DNA from 2 places in the Bacillus aquiflavi genome. Region 2 is predicted to be linked to the other one. Evidence: a T-box and tRNA genes for the amino acid it is inferred to sense, from the RefSeq annotation. Region 2 holds a T-box; the other holds one or more tRNA genes.
What was found. A T-box is a leader RNA that pairs with one kind of tRNA and senses whether it is charged. The one in region 2 lies ahead of argS (arginine--tRNA ligase), so its partner is inferred to be a tRNA-Arg.
Positions count from the first base shown of each region.

Region 1 (4,287 bases), 1.2 Mb from region 2:
GTTGCAATGACTCAAGCTTTTGCAAAACTATATGAGCAAAAAGCAATTAAAAAGTTTCCAATAACGGATTACTTAGCTGCAACTAGTGTCGGAATATTAAAAGATATCGGTGCTGTTCTTGATTTAAATTATGCGGAAGATTCAAAGGCAGAAGTAGATATGAATGTTGTCATGACTGGAAATGGGGAATTTGTTGAGCTTCAAGGAACTGGAGAAGAAGCGACTTTTTCTTCTGATCAGCTTAACGAACTATTGGCTGCTGCAAAAGGCGGACTCATGCAATTATTTGAACTTCAGAAAAGCGTTTTAGATGAAAAAATCATTGAACTCATTGAAGGTAATGGAAAGAAGGAAGAGGCGGAATAATAATAAAATGGATGAGGTCATTATTGCGACTAAAAACAAAGGTAAAGCAAAAGAATATGAGCAAATGTTTAGCAAGCGTGGGATACAAGTTAAAACATTATTAGATTATCCTGAAATTAGGGATGTTGAAGAAACTGGAATGACATTTGAGGAAAATGCGATTATGAAAGCTGAAACAATTGCAAATCGCCTTGGTAAAATAGTCATTGCTGATGACTCAGGCTTAATTGTCGATGCCCTCGGAGGCAAGCCAGGAGTGTTTTCAGCCCGCTATGCAGGAGAAGAAAAAAATGACGATGCGAATATTGACAAAGTATTATTAGAGCTTAGCACGGTAAAAGAAAAGGATAGAACAGCCCGATTTTATTGTGCTTTAGCAGTAGCTTCCCCGAGTATGGAGACATTTACTGTTTTTGGTACATGTGAAGGGCGGATACTGAAGGAACGGAAAGGAAGCAACGGTTTCGGCTATGATCCGATATTTTATGTGAATGAAAAAGAGAAATCAATGGCAGAACTGAGTAAAGATGAGAAAAATAAAATAAGTCATCGTGCAAAAGCGTTAAAGAAGTTAGAAAAAGATTTTGCACGCATTTTATCTGAATAGTATAATGATTTCTAGATACGCTAATTTTTTCAAAAGAGGAATTAGAAACGATGAATATATTAATTGTAAGTGATAGTCACGGTTTAACGGAAGAGTTAAAAGTGATTAAAAATAAGCATATGGATGAGATTGATCACATGATTCATTGTGGTGATTCTGAGCTGTCCATTGCTCATAATGCGATCGAAGATTTCATAATAGTAAAAGGAAACTGTGACATTGAAAAACGATTTCCAGAAGAAGTAATCCAGGAAATAGATGGATACAGACTTCTAGTTGTTCACGGTCATCAATACGGTGTAAAGCATACATTAATGAATTTGCACTATCGTGCAGCGGAATTAGATGCGGATATAGTCTGCTTTGGACACTCACATATTTTAGGAGTCGAAATCATTGCTGGGAAGTTGTTTATTAATCCTGGAAGCATCTGTTTACCACGAAAGCGAATAGAAAAAACGTATGTTATTTTAAGACTAGAAAATAACTATGCAAATATTTCTATATTTGAATATGAAAAAGGAGAACTTACTGAATTAAAGCAGAGATTTCCTCTTCCTAAAAAATAAAAAATAGCTTATAATACTCTAGGGAAGTAATTCCCTTGAGTTTTTTTAAAAAAACCATTGACATCCATTGGGTAAAATAATATAATAAAACTTGTCTCTGATACACAAAATCATGTCCCAGTAGCTCAGCTGGATAGAGCAACGGCCTTCTAAGCCGTCGGTCGGGAGTTCGAATCTCTCCTGGGACGTCCTAAAAATGCGATAAAAGCCCGTCAAATCAACGTTTTAGCACGCTAGGTAAACGGTCATGTACACGGTTAACCATCCGATTATACACGTAAATATACTTATCGGGGGGGGTTACCATGATGAGGAAAAAAGACGTCCTAAAAGTAGACGCATACTTGACGGATTTATTTACGTCCAGCCCGCAGAAAAGTGTCGAGAAAGTTTCAAGAAATACAAACGGAATAACACAAAAACAAGCGCTCACTACGGTCTTCCGTCAAATGACGGCGGCAGGACTATGTGAGCGTATTTTGCGTGATTATGAAGTTATTGTTAACCATTTCGCAAGGATAACTAATTTAACAGGCTCTATAATAAAGATCGCTTATCAGCTAAAAGAAAGCTATCAGATCTGGTTTATACAAGCGAAAAAAATAGGGAAAACAGAGATCAATCGTGTGAAAGAAGAGTTGAAGGGATTATACGAGTGGATTGAAGAATCTGGAATTCCAGAGGTGAAACATTTATGAAAGCAAAGCGCATATTCAGTTGCTTGGACACTTGAGAGAATCGGAGGATTATCTGGCAGGTACATGAGTGTGATCAAACCCTTACAAAATAATATATTTGAAGAGATAGAACTTCGAGCTGAAGTGTACTCTAATTTTGATTACAGAGTTTTAGAACGCTATAAAAGGATATGTCTACTTGCTTGATTTACGTTGATTAAAAAATATTACCTCTACTATTCATCAAAACGGGAGCTATAAATGAGTAAAAGCACAATTGCTCATAATAAGTTTGGGCAATTGTGCTTGTTTTTTTAAAAGAATGCTTCTTTTTAATTTACAGGTGAAAGGTCATCGAACAGATCGGAGGTATAAGAAAAGCATGAAACGTAACTTTATAGGCGAAAGAGGGGCAAAGGCTGTCCGTAATATCCGCTAGCTATTGGAATGTCCAACAAAAGAATGAGCGTTATGAAAAAATAAATGAGGCGCTAGTAATATTTATTCAAGCGAAAGAAGCTGAGGGGTTAAAACAACGAACAATGGAACAGTACAGCGATTATATAAAGTATTTAATGGATTCAAATTATACTAGATTGGGGAGGTGCCTATTTTTTATTAACCCTTAGCATAAGGAATGAAAATTATAAAATGAACCTCTAATAATTATTTTAATATAAAATGTGCCAAAAATTAAAATGAATTTTGTACTACTTCCATTTACTTGTATCATCATGAGTTATTCATTACACTACATGAAAGATTGCGGCATCCTCCGACTTTTAGTATTATTTTTTTAAGTAGACTGCTTTTAAGAAGGTTAATGGAGAGTGTAATGGGTGTGAAATCTATAACGATTGATAATTTAATACAAAAATTTTCATTAGAAGTATTGACAGGAAAAAATCAACTACATCGTACAATCACGAAGTCAAGAACACATCGTCCTGGATTAGAATTTATTGATTACTTTGATTTTTTCCCGATGGAACATGTTCAAGTACTTGGAAAAAATGAAATTACTTATTTACATATGTTAAATGAAGATGAACGCAAGCTTCGGGTCGGGAATATCGTCAAATATAATCCGCCTTGCATCATCGTGACTGAACAACAAAAAGGATTAAAATATTTAACTCAATTTTGTACGGAAGAAAATATCCCACTACTCCGTACGCATGAAACAACTTACGAATTTATTGGGAAACTAGATGCCTATTTAGTAAAAACAATGGCACCAGAAATCGCAGTGCATGGAGTTTGTATCAATGTTTCAGGAATCGGCATTTTACTGCGCGGTAAATCAGGGGTAGGCAAAAGTGAGACTGCACACACGTTGATCGGTCGTGGGCATCGTTTAGTTGCCGATGACATTGTTGTGTTAAAAAAGCTTAGTCCACAAACTCTTCTTGGTACTCATAATGAGAGGAACAGAGAATTTCTCGCCTTGCGCAGCATTGGGTTGTTAAATGTAGTGCGGTTATACGGAAGAAAAGCTTTTCAGGATGAGACACGGATTGCGCTCGATATTGAACTAGTAAACTGGCAGAATAATGAATTAAATAATGAGTTAGAAGTAGAATCGAAATTTAGAGAATATATGGGTGTTAAAATTCCTCATATTCAAATTCAGCTTCAACCAGGGCGCGATGTGGCAGGATTAATTGAAGCGGCAGCAAATAATTGGTATCTAAAGCAACAAGGATACAGTGCTGCGGAAGAATTTATGAAACGACTTGAAATTGATTCTCCTTCATTTTAAGTATGAATAATTAAGTAGAGCATTAAAATTTCATAAAAAATTTTAAAACAATTCGATCGTTTAATATAGTTCATGTAGTAAACTACACATATATAACATGTCAAATTTAGACAAAATCAGTATTTGAATCAAGATGATCTCAGATTATTTGAAAACGCTTGTCAGTCGAGGCGCAGGAAGCAAATAGAACTGTTGTGTGCGAGCAACAAAGAATACGAATGTTTGTCAATAATTGATGTTTATCTATCATATTTAAAACTATTATTTAAATCTCGAAAAAGGGAGGTGATTCTTATTTCAGTGGAT
Region 1 is NZ_CP082780.1:2,518,273-2,522,559, reverse strand. Features, by position in the region: gene rph (ribonuclease PH) at 1-366, shown strand, start outside; gene K6959_RS12220 (XTP/dITP diphosphatase) at 374-973, shown strand; gene K6959_RS12215 (metallophosphoesterase family protein) at 1,024-1,542, shown strand; tRNA gene K6959_RS12210 (tRNA-Arg) at 1,657-1,730, shown strand; gene K6959_RS12205 (hypothetical protein) at 1,848-2,240, shown strand; gene hprK (HPr(Ser) kinase/phosphatase) at 3,061-3,981, shown strand; gene K6959_RS12195 (N-acetyltransferase) at 4,282-4,287, shown strand, end outside.
Region 1: it has a tRNA-Arg gene. The T-box ahead of argS (arginine--tRNA ligase) is inferred to sense a tRNA for this amino acid. The anticodon was not compared.

Region 2 (4,287 bases):
GTAGAGGATGGAACGCTGGAACCAAATGTTTCACACAATTCAGATCTCATTTCCTTGCCGAAAAAATATGCTCGTCTATCAAAAGGTGGCGGTGATATATTAATAAAAGGTGAAGGAAATCGTTATTTTATTTTATTTTTTGCATTTCGTGGCGTAGTAGACAACTCGTCCGTTTTTTGTTTATTCATTTCATGATAAAAAAACCGACTCAAAAAATGATTTTGGCAGCCACTTTGGATATATTGATAAGCTGAGTGAGAATTGGTATTTCGTTGTTTTAAACTAAACCGTTTGTTTTTCCCCTGCTTATTTTTAATTTGGCAGGGGATGTTTTTGATTATTTATCACATTTTTTCAGGTGCTTTTAACCCTAATAGACGCAAGCTTTCTTTTAGGACAATTTTTACACTAGCGGTAAGTGTTAATTTGCCACTGTTGTTGAGTCTTTTTCTAAAATTCGTGTATGACTATAATATTTATTAAATGCTCTTGATAGCTCAACTACATATTTTGCAATTTGGGATGGATCTGCATGATCAAATGCTCTTTTGACGATTGTCGGAAACTCTTTAAGGAGAGTAACCATTTGCCACGCTTTATCATCTAAACCATCAAATGAAAGATGATTTAACGTAAATCTGCCTTTTTGTAATAACGAACATATACGAGCATGTGTGTATTGTACGTAAGGACCTGTTTCACCTTCAAAACGTAACATATGCTGTAATGAAAATCCAACATCGTTCATCCGGTAGTTTTTTAAATCATGGAAAATAATTGCACCCGTTCCTACTTCACGGGCAACCTGCTCTTTGTTTTGAAGCTGTGGATTTTTTTCTGCAATATTTGTATAAGCAAGATCGATTGCTTCTTGCAATACTTCTTCTAGCAACACTACTTTGCCTTTCCGTGTCGACATTTTCTTACCGTTTTTTAACATCATCCCAAATGGAATGTGTTGCAGCCCCTTTGCCCATGAATAGCCTAACTTTTCTAAAACAAAAAACAGTTGTTTAAAATGCAAGGACTGTTCATTTCCAACAACATAAAACGATTTCTCTGAGCCGTAATGTTCATGGCGGTAAATAGCTGCGGCTAAGTCTCTTGTTGCGTAAAGCGTTGTTCCATCTGTTTTTGTAATTAAGCATGGCGGCATGTTTTCTAAAGGAACGACCATTGCCCCTTCCGATTCAACTAGCAGCTGTTTTTCTTTTAACAAATCAACAATCCGATCCATCTTATCGTTATAAAATGATTCTCCTGCATAAGAATCGAAATGGATACCGAGCAAACGATACATTTTTTCAAATTCTTTCACTGAAGCTTCTTTAAACCATTTCCATAAAAACAGCGCCTCTTCATCACCTTCTTCAAGCTGTTTGAACGCAGTGCGCGATTTGTCATTTAATGTGTCATCTTTTTCAGCTTCATGATGAAACTTTACATAAATTTTTGACAGCTCACGTATTGGTGATTGCTTAATTAATGCCTGATTGCCCCATAACTTATAAGCAACGATCAGCTTGCCAAATTGTGTCCCCCAGTCACCTAAATGGTTAATCCGGACAACTTGGTAACCATTTTTCTCCGTTATATTTGCTAAAGCATTGCCAATTACTGTAGAACGTAAATGTCCCATCGAAAATGGTTTTGCTATATTTGGCGAGGAAAAGTCAATTGTCATAACTTTTCCTTCTCCGGCTTTATTTCTTCCATAGTTATCGCCAACATTTATAATGTCTAATAGTACATTTTTTGTGATCGCTGCTTTGCTTAAAAAGAAATTCACGTAGCCATTTACAGCTTCTGCTTTCTCAATTATTTCATGGTGAATCCGATTTGCTAACTTATCGCAATTATGCTAGGAGGTTGTCGATCAATTTTGGCTAAAGTAAAACACGGAAATGCATAATCGCCTAAATGTGCATATTTCGGTTTTTCAATTGCTTTAATTATATCAGTTAAAGAAAGTTTGTTATTAATGGCTTCCAATAAAGCAAGTGCGATCTTTCGTTTATCATTCATTGCAAATTCCCTCCTTAAACAATCTTGTTGTTATAGGATATAATTGCTGTCCTATTCATAGCGTTAAAAAAAATAAAAAAGCCCTCGTCCCTTGGATAACAAGAGACGAGAGCATAGCTTTCCCGTGGTGCCACTCTAGTTGCCGCGCAATACGCGACCACTTTCTGTTGATAACGAGGTGGCTCCCCGATCTTTTCTACTGTCATTTCAAAAAGCCTCTCCAAAGTGCGGTTCATTTACGTTCAATGCGTTAGGCTCCCACCGTCCCTAACTCGCTATCCCATTTTTCGTAAACTACTCTCTTTTTCAACGAATTTACATATTAAATTGTCGCAATTATAATAAAAAATTCCTTATAAGTCAATATTATTAAGCCGTTTAAAAAAATTTAATCAAACGTTTGATGAACATAAAAGTCAGATTGTAAACAAAGTCAATATTTGAAACAGGGCGATAGAACAGTTTATAGAGTTTCATTTTTTAAAAATTTTAATTATATCTTAATAGAAAATTAATCCTGAAAATATGTTTAATTAGTAAGATGAGATTAATAGTGTTTGTCCAAAAAAGAAAGTTCTAAACTTCTGTTCAATTCAAAGTTAAGGAGTGAATGACTGTGCAAGTTATAAGGAGAAGCTGTGCAGCTTTACTGGCATTTTTTCTCGTTTTTCAAATGATATTGATGCCGGTTCCAGCTATGCAGCAAGCAGTTTATGCTGAGAGTGGCAAGGAAAATACACTTGGAAATGTAGTCGAAGAATGGTCGAGACCAATTGCCCTTGGTGTAGAAGAAACGACAATGGTCATGGATGGAAAGATTGGCAGACAAAGTGCGTTTGTTATGGACGTAGATGTAAAAAATCCGAATGTCGTCATTAAATCAGGATTACCAAACGGAAAAGACTTCGGTATGCAGACAGTTCGTCAACAGGCATCATACACTTCAAAACCAAATTATGTAGTAGTCGGTGGAGTGAATGCTGATTTTTATAACATGTCAAACGGTGTTCCCCTCGGTGCAGTCATCCAAGATGGAAAAATATTAAAAGGTGGAACGAGTGAATCGTTTGGAATGAAAGAAAATGGGGAAGCGATCATTGGTCATCCTAATCCGCAGTTTTCTCTATCAGTCAATGGGGTTGAAAAGAAGATTAATAATTTGAATATTGAGCGCGGTGCAAATCAACTTATTGCCTATACCCCTAATATGAAAACAACGGGAACAAATTCTTATGGGATTGAAGTTGTCGTAAGTGAAGTTGACGGTGATATGCGAAAAACAGGTACCGTGAGTGGAAAGATAGAGAAAGTAATACATAATAAAGGGAATGAACCGATTCAAGAAGGGCAAATCGTTCTTTCCGGCCATGGTACTGCCGCGGAATTTCTTAACACTTTAACAGTTGGCCAAGAGGTGGCTGTAACGACAAAAGTAGCGGAAGGATGGGAAGATGTAAACCAAGCATTAGGCGGCCGCATTGTTCTTGTAAAGGACGGAAAGAAAGTGAATTTTAATGAAGATAGCTTTACAACGGCGAAGGCACCAAGAACAGCGGTTGGTATTCGTGAAGATGGAACGGTGTTTTTTGTTGTCATCGATGGAAGACAGCCTGGTTATGCAGATGGGGTTACGGTGTTTGAATTAAGAGATTTTATGTACGAGCTTGGGGCAAAGGAAGCTCTTAATTTAGATGGGGGCGGCTCTTCTACTTTCGTAACTCGTCAGCCTGGCGAGAGTGAGCTTTCTGTCATGAACAAGCCATCAGATGGAAAGGAGCGGTCAGTAGCTAACTCATTCCTAATCGTTTCAACAGCTCCGCAAACTGAGCTAAGCAAGCTAGCAATTCTGCCCGATCATTTACTTATGCTTTCAGGAAGTAAATATTCTTTTTTAGCAAAAGGAATGGACGCTTCATATAATCCAGTTGAAATGAATGGAACACCTTCTTGGTCAGTAGAGGATGCGCAGCTTGGCAATACGGATCAAAATGGTTTATTCACTGCTGGAGAACAAAACGTTACTGGAAACGTCGTTGCTACTTTAAATGGGGCAAAAGGCAGTACCGAAGTAACGGTTACGACTGAGCTTTCTCAGTTAAAATTTCCTCAAAAAGAGATAACGGTCAAACGCAGTGAGGAAGTGACATTAAAGGTAGAGACTTTTTACTTAACGGAAGAACTGTCCATGCAGATCCGCAAAATTTTACTTGGATAGTGAATGGAGATATTGGAACGATTGATGAAAATGGCGTTTTTAAAGCC
Region 2 is NZ_CP082780.1:3,704,305-3,708,591, forward strand. Features, by position in the region: gene K6959_RS18030 (hypothetical protein) at 1-195, shown strand, start outside; partial or broken gene argS (arginine--tRNA ligase) at 345-2,025, opposite strand; T-box leader at 2,124-2,344, opposite strand; gene K6959_RS18040 (phosphodiester glycosidase family protein) at 2,636-4,240, shown strand; gene K6959_RS18045 (hypothetical protein) at 4,240-4,287, shown strand, end outside.